Regions from separate parts of the Lactiplantibacillus sp. 3062 genome, predicted to be linked through region 3. Evidence: predicted binding sites of a transcription regulator. Region 3 holds the regulator's gene; each other region holds the start of a gene.

Region 1 (3,280 bases), on a different contig from region 3:
GTCCCAGCGTTGGAAGTCATGATGATGATCGTATCTTTGAAGCTGACAGTCCGACCTTGTGAGTCGGTCAGCCGGCCATCATCGAGGATTTGCAAGAACATGTGCATGACATCCGGATGAGCCTTTTCAACTTCGTCTAGTAAGACTAGGCTATATGGATGACGACGAACCTGTTCAGTTAACTGACCGGCTTCTTCATAGCCGACATAGCCAGGCGGTGAACCGATCAACTTAGCCACTGAATGTGGTTCCATGTATTCACTCATGTCAAACCGAATCATGGCATCTTGAGAACCAAACAGTTCCTTAGCAAGTTGTTTAGCCAATTCAGTTTTACCAACCCCGGTTGGGCCGACAAACATGAAGGAACCAATTGGCCGGCCAGTTCCGTTCAGACCGATTCGATTACGCCGGATGGCCCGGGCAACTGCTTCAACCGCTTGGTCTTGACCAATAACCGTACTCTTAAGGTCGGGTGCTAAGGTCTTCATTTGAGCCTGTTCCTTAGCCTGCAAGTCACCAACTGGAATACTTGTCTTTTCTTCGACAATTTGTTCCATGTCCTTGACTGTTACAGTGGCAGTATCGTTATTAGGCTGGTCTGAACTTTCATCGGGCTTAGCTTTTTCTAACTTAGCAACTTGATCGCGATAGTAGGCGGCTTTTTCGTAGTCTTCCTTCTTCAAGGCGTCCTGTTTCTGCTTTTCCGCCTCGTCGATCTTTTCTTGAATCGTCTTTGGATCGACCGTCTTCAACGTCAAGTTCTTACGTGAACCAGCTTCATCGAGTAAATCGATGGCCTTATCAGGTAAGAAACGATCTTGAATGTAACGATTTGACAACTTGACGGCTGCCACAATGGCATCTTGATCGTATTTAACGTGATGATAGTCTTCGTACTTCTTCTGAATGCCTTCGAGAATCTTGATAGATTCTTCCACGCTCGGTTCGTTGACCGTGACCGGTTGGAACCGGCGAGCGAGGGCGGCATCCTTTTCGATGTCACGGTATTCGTTTAATGTCGTGGCCCCAACTAATTGGAAATCACCACGGGCAAGGGCGGGTTTCAGGACGTTCCCAGCATCCATACCACCTTCAGCATTACCGGCACCCATGATTTCATGGATTTCGTCAATGAAGAGGATGATATTCGGATTGCTTTGAACTTCCTTCATTAATTGTTGCATTCGTTGTTCAAATTGACCTCGAATACCGGTACCTTGAACAAGGGAAGCCACGTCCAAACGAATAATTTCTTTATCTAACAGTTTTTGTGGAACTTGACCAGAAACGATTTTCTGTGCTAGTCCTTCCACGACCGCCGTTTTACCAACCCCAGCTTCACCAATTAAAACGGGGTTATTCTTGGTCCGGCGATTCAAAATCTCGATAACCCGATTAATTTCGGTATCGCGACCAATCACTGGATCGATTTTGCCCTGTTTAGCTTGCGCTGTTAAGTTGAAGCCGTATTGGCCAAGGAGGCCACCGCCGTTGTTATTGCCACGACGATTGCCGCCATTAGGACCAGCTGGCTGGGTCGGTGGGGTCTGTTGTTGCCGGTAAGCGTTATTAGGATCAACGCCACCCTGCATTGCACGGAAAATGTCGTCAAGACCACCAAAACCGAATGGATCTTGTGCCATATCAGCACCTCCAACTCCGTTATTTGGTTGCTGTTCCTGATTCTTTAGCAGTTGATAGCAATTTTGACAAAGGTTGATTTGTCGCCGCTGACCGTTGACGCTCGTATATAAATGGATCGTCGCTTCGTTCTTATGGCAATTGTCACAAAGCATTATGCTGTCACACACCTTTCGCATCAGAAATATAACTAAATCGATTAGGATCATAGTTAAAGGTTCATCGGCTCTTTGACCTTTGTTGACCTTTGACTATTAGTATAGCGAATTTACGGACTGTTGCAAGTGAAAAGCCTCAGGGTCAAAACTGGACGTGCGGCCAGGATAATTCGCAATGGCTGATTGATTCAATTATTTCTGAATAGTCTGGATAGTCGCAACTCATAGCTTGTCATGTAACCGGATTCGTTGTATATTAATTATCTGGTTAGGATAAGTGATGATGTAACTGACTGTCTATATTATAGTACAAAGCGGTTTTTTTGCATGTATCGAGCCTGACCAGTTTTGATGTTTGCAGCGCATCGTTTTTCATTGGTGACCGTCAACAGCCAGTGAGCGGCGGAGAACTTTGTTCGTAAATATCAGAATAATGATGCAGTAATGTGTCAACCTAACTTTGAGGAGGCGGTAATTGTTTGGCAACGGATTATACCCAGTTAATGGAAGCGTTGCGTCATGGCGAACGCGACAGTTTTACCGTAACGCCGGATGAATTTATGGCTTTTCACGACGCCTATATGAAGTATGAGTATCGTAAACGAGTCATTGGTACGGCGGACTTAGATGGCCGCATTGTTTACCATTTCGAGAAGGATGGTAAGACAACCAATTAATAGGCCTAGCTTGAATGAAAGGGCTTGTATTTTAATTGGATAATTGCTATCATCATTATTAAGGGCTCTTGAGTATACGTGTTGGCGGCAACTCGAATTGACTCGGAACCAATTTTAAATTTATTTATCTTGAAGGAGATCGAATAGTTATGGAAAAGAAAGAATTTCACGTTATCGCAGACACTGGTATCCACGCACGTCCCGCAACTTTATTGGTACAATCAGCAAGTAAGTTCAACTCAGAAATTACGTTGCAATACCAAGACAAGTCCGTTAACTTAAAGTCCATCATGGGTGTTATGTCACTCGGTGTTGGTAAAGACGCTGACGTTACCATTTCTGCTGAAGGTGCCGACGAAGCCGACGCTATCGCAGCTTTAACTGAAACGATGAAGAAAGAAGGATTATCTGAATAATGGCTGAAAAGGTACTAAAAGGAATTGCGGCCAGTGATGGTGTTGCAATTGCTAAGGCCTATATGCTAGTTGATCCAGATTTATCATTCGAAAAGACAACAGTTTCCGATACGGATACTGAAGTTGCACGGTTACATGACGCTTTCGATGCTTCCAAGGCTGAACTAAAGGTCATTAAAGACAAAGCGGTTGAAAACTTGGGTGAAGAAGAAGCAGAAGTTTTTGAAGCTCATATCACCATTTTGTCTGACCCAGAAATGCTCGGACAAATTGAAGGTAAGATCAAGGATGATAAAGTCAATGCTGAAGAAGCTTTGAAGGAAGTTACTGATACTTTCATTTCAATGTTTGAAGCGATGACGGATAATGCATATATGCAAGAACG
Region 2 (3,280 bases), on a different contig from region 3:
GTCGTCTCCTGCCCGATTGCCGCACCGGGTACGGGTGTTAGTGTTCGCACATAATCATAAATACTTGAAATGTCCGCAAGCGTCACCTGATACTTCTTAGCCAACAAGTCCCATTGTCGATTAACCAGCTCGTCAAAACTTTCTTCTAAGACAATATAGGCTAAGTTCGGTGCATGGTCATCATTTTCTGTCTGCAACATCAGCGCTTCTTGCAAGCTCCGGGCCCCAACACCCGGCGGATCAAGTTGTTGTAATAAGGTAATTGCATCCAACAACTCAATTGGCGTTGCCTTAGTTTCTTGCCGAACCTGCCTCTCATCAATCCGCAAATAACCATTCACGTCAACGTACTCAATTAAATAAAGGACAATCTGACGCAAATGGGTATCACGCATCGTTAGGTGAATCTGATCCAACAAGTATTCAAATAACGAATGCTGATTAGAGGTCGACACACGCTCAATGAAATCCGCCTTAGTGGTTACATTTTTGGCTGCGTTCAAACTGGCGTGATTATTATTCCAATTTGTATCCACATCGATCAATGGGTTTTCTAATGCTTTTTGCGTTAGAAAATCTCTTAGTTCTTCCACATTAAACTGCAACATCTGAATGGATTGTTGTAGTCGCTGGGTCATCGCTAACTTCTGTGATTGCCGCTGTTGCTGGCGAAATCCTGGTCCCAGTGCCATAAAAATACCTCCCTGAATAAATTTTTATGTAAAACCCTTGTGTTTTTATCCATTATTCGCTAGAATATAATATGTTGTTTAGGCGCCCGTGGTGTAATGGATAGCACGTAAGATTCCGGTTCTTGAGATGGGGGTTCGATTCCCTCCGGGCGCATCAGTAGCTGAGAAATGATTCTCAGCTTTTTTTGTGCATTTATTTAAGTGACAACTACTGGACTATACCAGTCACATCTCCATATAGTAACTTAATTTAAACCAAACAACAAGTAATATCCTTTCGGGGTCAGTAATAGTACCTATACCCGCTCGTCCAAGTAAAAATAATCAAAAAGTAATCAGTTCAAGTAAACCATATACCAGTGTAGTCGTTTAGTAGATTTAATAACAGCTAAACTTACACTATTCAAATAATAATTACTACAATTGTTATTATATTATAGAATCGTTTTAATCATGGTAAATTTCATTCATGCATCCGATACTGATTAATTCGTTGCGAGCAACTTGAGTCCAGCAACAAGGTCAAGTCGTTTAATATGTCGGCTCACGTGCGAATTTCCAACTTCTATTAGACTCATCGTTGTGGGTCACTATCAGTAAATTGATTCACCTACTATCGCGATAATAAAATTATGCGGGTCGACTACTTTTAAATCACCACATTAGTGCTGAATATGCAAGTTCATTACTGCTTAATCTTGAATCATTATTATAAGAGAACATCGTTTTCAAGCCAAGGTAGACGCAACACTTAATCCAAGGCCTACTAACTAAAATCGTCGAAAAAAAAGAGATTGGGTTCACCCAATCTCAAGCCGTATTATGATAGAAACCTAAGTATACCACGTTAACTGCATAAACGGAATTCTGTTTTTGAGGTTTTTCTTTTGACCTTCACTGACCTTAGCGGTAAACTACATTTATATTAGCAATCAGCTAATCAAATAATGCAACCTTAGGAGGCTAACAAATCATGTATCCAGTTCCTACAGTTATTGAACAGTCATCACGTGGCGAACGTGCTTATGACATCTATTCACGACTATTAAAGGACCGTATCATTATGTTATCCGGTCCCATTGAAGATAACATGGCAAACGCCATTATTGCCCAACTACTCTTCTTGGATGCCCAAGATTCAGGTAAGGACATCTATCTCTATATCAACTCACCAGGTGGTGTCGTTACTGCCGGCTTAGCAATCTACGATACGATGAACTTCATCAAATCTGATGTTCAAACCATCGTTATGGGGATGGCTGCTTCCATGGCCAGCGTCTTAGCTTCATCTGGTACTAAGGGCAAGCGTTTTGCTTTACCTAACTCTGAAATCTTGATTCACCAACCATCTGGTGGTGCTCAAGGTCAACAAACGGAAATTGAAATTGTTGCGGAAGAAATCTTGAAGACTCGTAAAAAGATCAACCAGATTTTAGCTGACAACTCGGGACAATCCGTTGAAAAGTTGAACCATGATACTGAACGTGATAACTACTTAAGCGCACAAGAGGCTAAAGACTACGGTTTGATCGATGATATTATGGAAAACAACAAATTAAAATAAGCTAATATCTTTGACTGGGCTAACTAGACGTTGGCCCAGTTTTTTTGCTCGTTTTCTTGTCATTCGTTTTGCAATAGCCCATACTGCACATAAGCAGGGATTACTACCCGGACAATATTACTTGTCCTTGAACTTAAAAGTAAAAAGGAGTCTCTATAATGACAAAAGTCTTTATTGCTGGTCAGCTTCCAGCCCAAGCTAATACGTTACTTTTACAAAGTCAGTTAGTCATTGATACTTATACCGGCGATAACCTGATCAGTCACGCGGAACTCATCCGTCGAGTCGCTGATGCCGACTTTTTGATTACCCCACTCTCAACTCAAGTAGATCAAGATGTCTTAGACCACGCCCCACACCTTAAACTGATTGCTAATTTTGGTGCTGGCACTAATAACATCGATATCGCGGCAGCAGCTAAGCGCCAGATTCCAGTCACGAACACGCCAAACGTTTCGGCGGTCGCAACCGCTGAATCAACGGTCGGTTTGATTATCAGCCTAGCGCATCGTATCGTGGAAGGCGATCACTTAATGCGAACTAGCGGCTTTAACGGTTGGGCGCCACTGTTCTTTCTCGGCCACAACTTACAAGGCAAGACACTCGGCATCTTAGGCCTTGGCCAAATTGGTCAAGCTGTTGCCAAACGATTACACGCCTTTGACATGCCCATCTTATACAGCCAACACCACCGCCTACCGATTAGCCGTGAAACGCAACTTGGCGCAACCTTTGTCTCCCAGGATGAACTTTTACAGCGTGCCGACATCGTCACTTTACATCTGCCGCTTACCACACGAACAACGCATCTAATCGATAATGCTGCTTTTAGCAAAATGAAGTCCACGGCGCTCCTCATCAACGCCGCACGGGGGCCAATTGTCGACGAGCAAGCACTTGTGACGGCGCTGCAACAACATCAAATTGCTGGCGCTGCACTCGACGTCTACGAACATGAACCGCAAGTCACACCTGGTTTGGCCACGATGAACAACGTCATTTTGACACCTCATCTTGGCAACGC
Region 3 (3,280 bases):
GCTAGATTTAGGTTCTAGTGTCTTACGACGTGGGGGTTCGAGTCCCTTCACCCGCACATGCCGACTTAGCTCAGTTGGCAGAGCATCTCACTAGTAATGAGGAGGTCGGAGGTTCGAATCCTCTAGTCGGCATTTACAATTTAATAGCTTTATTATGCGGAAGTAGTTCAGTGGTAGAACATCACCTTGCCATGGTGGGGGTCGCGGGTTCGAATCCCGTCTTCCGCTTTTAATTTGCCGGGGTGGCGGAATTGGCAGACGCACAGGACTTAAAATCCTGCGGTTAGTGATAACCGTACCGGTTCGATCCCGGTCCTCGGCATTTTAAATAAGCACCCATAGCGCAATTGGATAGAGTGTCTGACTACGAATCAGAAGGTTGTAGGTTCGACTCCTACTGGGTGCATTAGTATCGGGAAATAGCTCAGCTTGGTAGAGCACCTGGTTTGGGACCAGGGGGTCGCAGGTTCGAATCCTGTTTTCCCGATCGTTTAACACAGTCTTAGTTAAGTGCTAAGGCTTTTTATTTAATTTTCTCGGGAAGTAGCTCAGCTTGGTAGAGCACTACGTTCGGGACGTAGGGGTCGCAGGTTCAAATCCTGTTTTCCCGATTACGGTTAAACCAACTAATCCAGTCATTTGGCTGGATTTTTTTTATGACCTTTTTTGTAAGCATGGGTGTTTCAACGGTCAGGGGACACTTTTGCGACGTTACTCACTAAGTCAGCCATGTGAAGAATACGGTGGTTGTGACTCATAATCCCGACAAGGCAACAGCCACTGTTAGTCATGAGCTCGGAGAAATTAGTCTCGGAACTGCTGTTCATCGTTGTGATACAAGTGCCCATCGCCTGCAATGAGGAGTGACTCAACTTGACATATTCTAAATAGGTAGTTCAATGAATATGGAGACCTAATAATTTAATCATTATGAGGTTCTAAACGGTTGAATCAATTGAAAGCAAACGTTTGGCGTGCTATGCTGTAACAACCGTTAAGCACATGCTAGTCCGCGGTTTGGGTGAAATTCTTTGCTTTTTTCCATTATCCTCGTATAATAATAGTCAATATTAGTCAAAGATAATGAAAAGGGTGAAGCACATGCAAAGTCAAAATATCTCGGATATTATTGAAAAGTATTTAAAAAGTATTTTGGCGGACTCGGAGCATGTTGAAATTCGACGGTCAGAAATTGCCGACCTTTTCAACGTGGTACCCTCACAGATTAATTATGTGATTAAGACCCGGTTTACGATCCAAAATGGTTACTTAGTTGAAAGTAAACGTGGCGGTGGTGGTTATATTCGCATTGAGAAGGTTAATTTGGTCGATGATGCTGATGTGTTGGACGCCCTCATACAGGTGATCGGCGATTCAATCACACAACGAGATGCTTATGCGGTCGTCCAAAGTTTATACGAGGACGACGTCTTAAATCGTCGAGAAGCGCAATTGATTTTAGTGGCGATTGACCACGAGACGTTAGGATTAACGGACCGGGACTTAGAAAACAGTCTGCGGGCCCGGATAATTATCGGAATCTTGAACCACTTGCGTTACGAAAGCTAAAGAAAGCGAGGAATCGCAATGGATAACTTATTTACACCTAGTGCCAAAAGTGTGCTGGTACTGGCACAGGAACAGGCCAAATATTTCAAGCATCAGGCAGTTGGTACGGAGCATTTGCTATTAGCATTGGCCATCGAAAAGAATGGAATTGCTAATAAGGTGCTACAACAATATGCCGTTAGTGAAGATGACATTCGTGAAGAAATCGAACGGTTCACTGGCTATGGGACGTTGAGCAATGTTGGCAAGGATACTTACTTGCCATATTCACCAAAGGCCAAAGAAATTTTGTCCGTTGCCGGTGATGAAGCAAAACGGCTCGGTGCCAACAAGATTGGAACGGAACATTTGTTGTTAGCGATGCTCTCTGATGAAAGTATCCTTTCCTCGCGAATTTTAATGAATTTAAACTTAGATCTAGGTCAGACGCGTAAAGTCGTTCTTCGCAAGCTAGGTGTCAGTGACGCCATGAGTAAGCGCAAGGGTAACGCGGCTAATCGCGGTGGCAAGAAGACTGAAGGAACGCCAACCTTGGATTCTCTGGCGCGCGATTTGACCCAATTAGCTAGTGAACAAGAAATGGACCCGGTAGTAGGTCGTTCCAAGGAAGTCAAACGGGTCATTCAGATCCTGTCACGGCGGACGAAGAATAATCCGGTCTTGATTGGTGAACCTGGGGTTGGGAAGACTGCAATCGCCGAAGGTCTAGCCCAAAAGATTGTGGCCGGTGATGTGCCAACTGATATGGCAGATAAGCGCTTGATGATGCTCGATATGGGGTCACTAGTCGCTGGGACAAAGTATCGTGGTGAATTCGAAGACCGCCTGAAAAAAGTGATTGATGAAATTTACAACGATGGCCATGTGATCTTATTTATCGATGAATTGCATACCTTGATTGGTGCCGGTGGTGCTGAAGGGGCTATTGATGCCTCTAATATTCTGAAACCCGCACTTGCACGAGGGGAACTCCAAACGATTGGGGCAACCACTTTAAATGAGTATCAAAAGTACATTGAATCTGACGCTGCGTTGGAACGGCGTTTTGCAACGGTCATGGTCAATGAACCGACCGAAGACGAAGCCGTTGAAATCTTAGATGGACTACGGCCACGCTATGAAGAACATCATCGGGTTACGATTACGGATGAAGCTGTTGATCAAGCAGTCAAGCTATCCAGCCGGTATATCAGTGATCGTTTCTTGCCTGATAAGGCCATTGACTTGATGGATGAGGCGGCAGCTAAAGTCCGCATCGATCAGATGGATCAACCAACGAAGCTATCCAAGAACCAGGACAAGTTAGCGCAACTGCGTGAGGATAAGGAAACAGCGATCGAAGCACAAGATTTTGAACAGGCCGCTGATATTCGTAAGCAGGAGATGCAACTGAAGCAACGCCTAGATCGAATCGAAGCTGACCAAGACGCCGAAGTGACTGAGGGGGCAACACCACACTATGATTTACAAGTCACAAGTGAGGATATTGCTCAGGTCGTTGCCGAATGGACCGGGGTTCCGTTAACGCAATTGCAAAAATCTGAAAGTGAACGCTTAGTTAACTTGGAAAAGATTTTGCATGAACGGGTTGTTGGGCAGCCAGAAGCCGTATCCGCAGTGGCTCGTGCTATTCGCCGTGCGCGCAGCGGGTTGAAAGATCCGAGTCGGCCAATTGGTTCCTTTATGTTCTTAGGACCAACTGGGGTTGGTA

What was found. Region 3 encodes CtsR, which represses protease genes until heat stress. Its sites were predicted from a motif close to TTGGTCAAAAAAGGTCAAANA; they were not measured.
Region 1: ACWQAU_RS14970 (ATP-dependent Clp protease ATP-binding subunit) is a predicted target of CtsR. The motif match lies at 1,872-1,892, and genes of this name have one in related genera.
Region 2: clpP (ATP-dependent Clp endopeptidase proteolytic subunit ClpP) is a predicted target of CtsR. The motif match lies at 1,577-1,597, and genes of this name have one in related genera.

Annotation. Positions count from the first base shown of each region.
Region 1 covers NZ_JBVAYE010000019.1:11,191-14,470, reverse strand. The annotation lists gene ACWQAU_RS14970 (ATP-dependent Clp protease ATP-binding subunit) at 1-1,799, opposite strand, end outside; gene ACWQAU_RS14965 (hypothetical protein) at 2,282-2,479, shown strand; gene ACWQAU_RS14960 (phosphocarrier protein HPr) at 2,629-2,895, shown strand; gene ptsP (phosphoenolpyruvate--protein phosphotransferase) at 2,895-3,280, shown strand, end outside.
Region 2 covers NZ_JBVAYE010000003.1:205,267-208,546, forward strand. The annotation lists gene rpoN (RNA polymerase factor sigma-54) at 1-692, opposite strand, end outside; tRNA gene ACWQAU_RS06975 (tRNA-Arg) at 775-846, shown strand; gene clpP (ATP-dependent Clp endopeptidase proteolytic subunit ClpP) at 1,666-2,256, shown strand; gene ACWQAU_RS06985 (2-hydroxyacid dehydrogenase family protein) at 2,415-3,280, shown strand, end outside.
Region 3 covers NZ_JBVAYE010000008.1:403-3,682, forward strand. The annotation lists tRNA gene ACWQAU_RS10805 (tRNA-Leu) at 1-56, shown strand, start outside; tRNA gene ACWQAU_RS10810 (tRNA-Thr) at 60-132, shown strand; tRNA gene ACWQAU_RS10815 (tRNA-Gly) at 157-228, shown strand; tRNA gene ACWQAU_RS10820 (tRNA-Leu) at 237-322, shown strand; tRNA gene ACWQAU_RS10825 (tRNA-Arg) at 333-406, shown strand; tRNA gene ACWQAU_RS10830 (tRNA-Pro) at 414-487, shown strand; tRNA gene ACWQAU_RS10835 (tRNA-Pro) at 538-611, shown strand; gene ACWQAU_RS10840 (CtsR family transcriptional regulator) at 1,102-1,569, shown strand; gene ACWQAU_RS10845 (ATP-dependent Clp protease ATP-binding subunit) at 1,588-3,280, shown strand, end outside.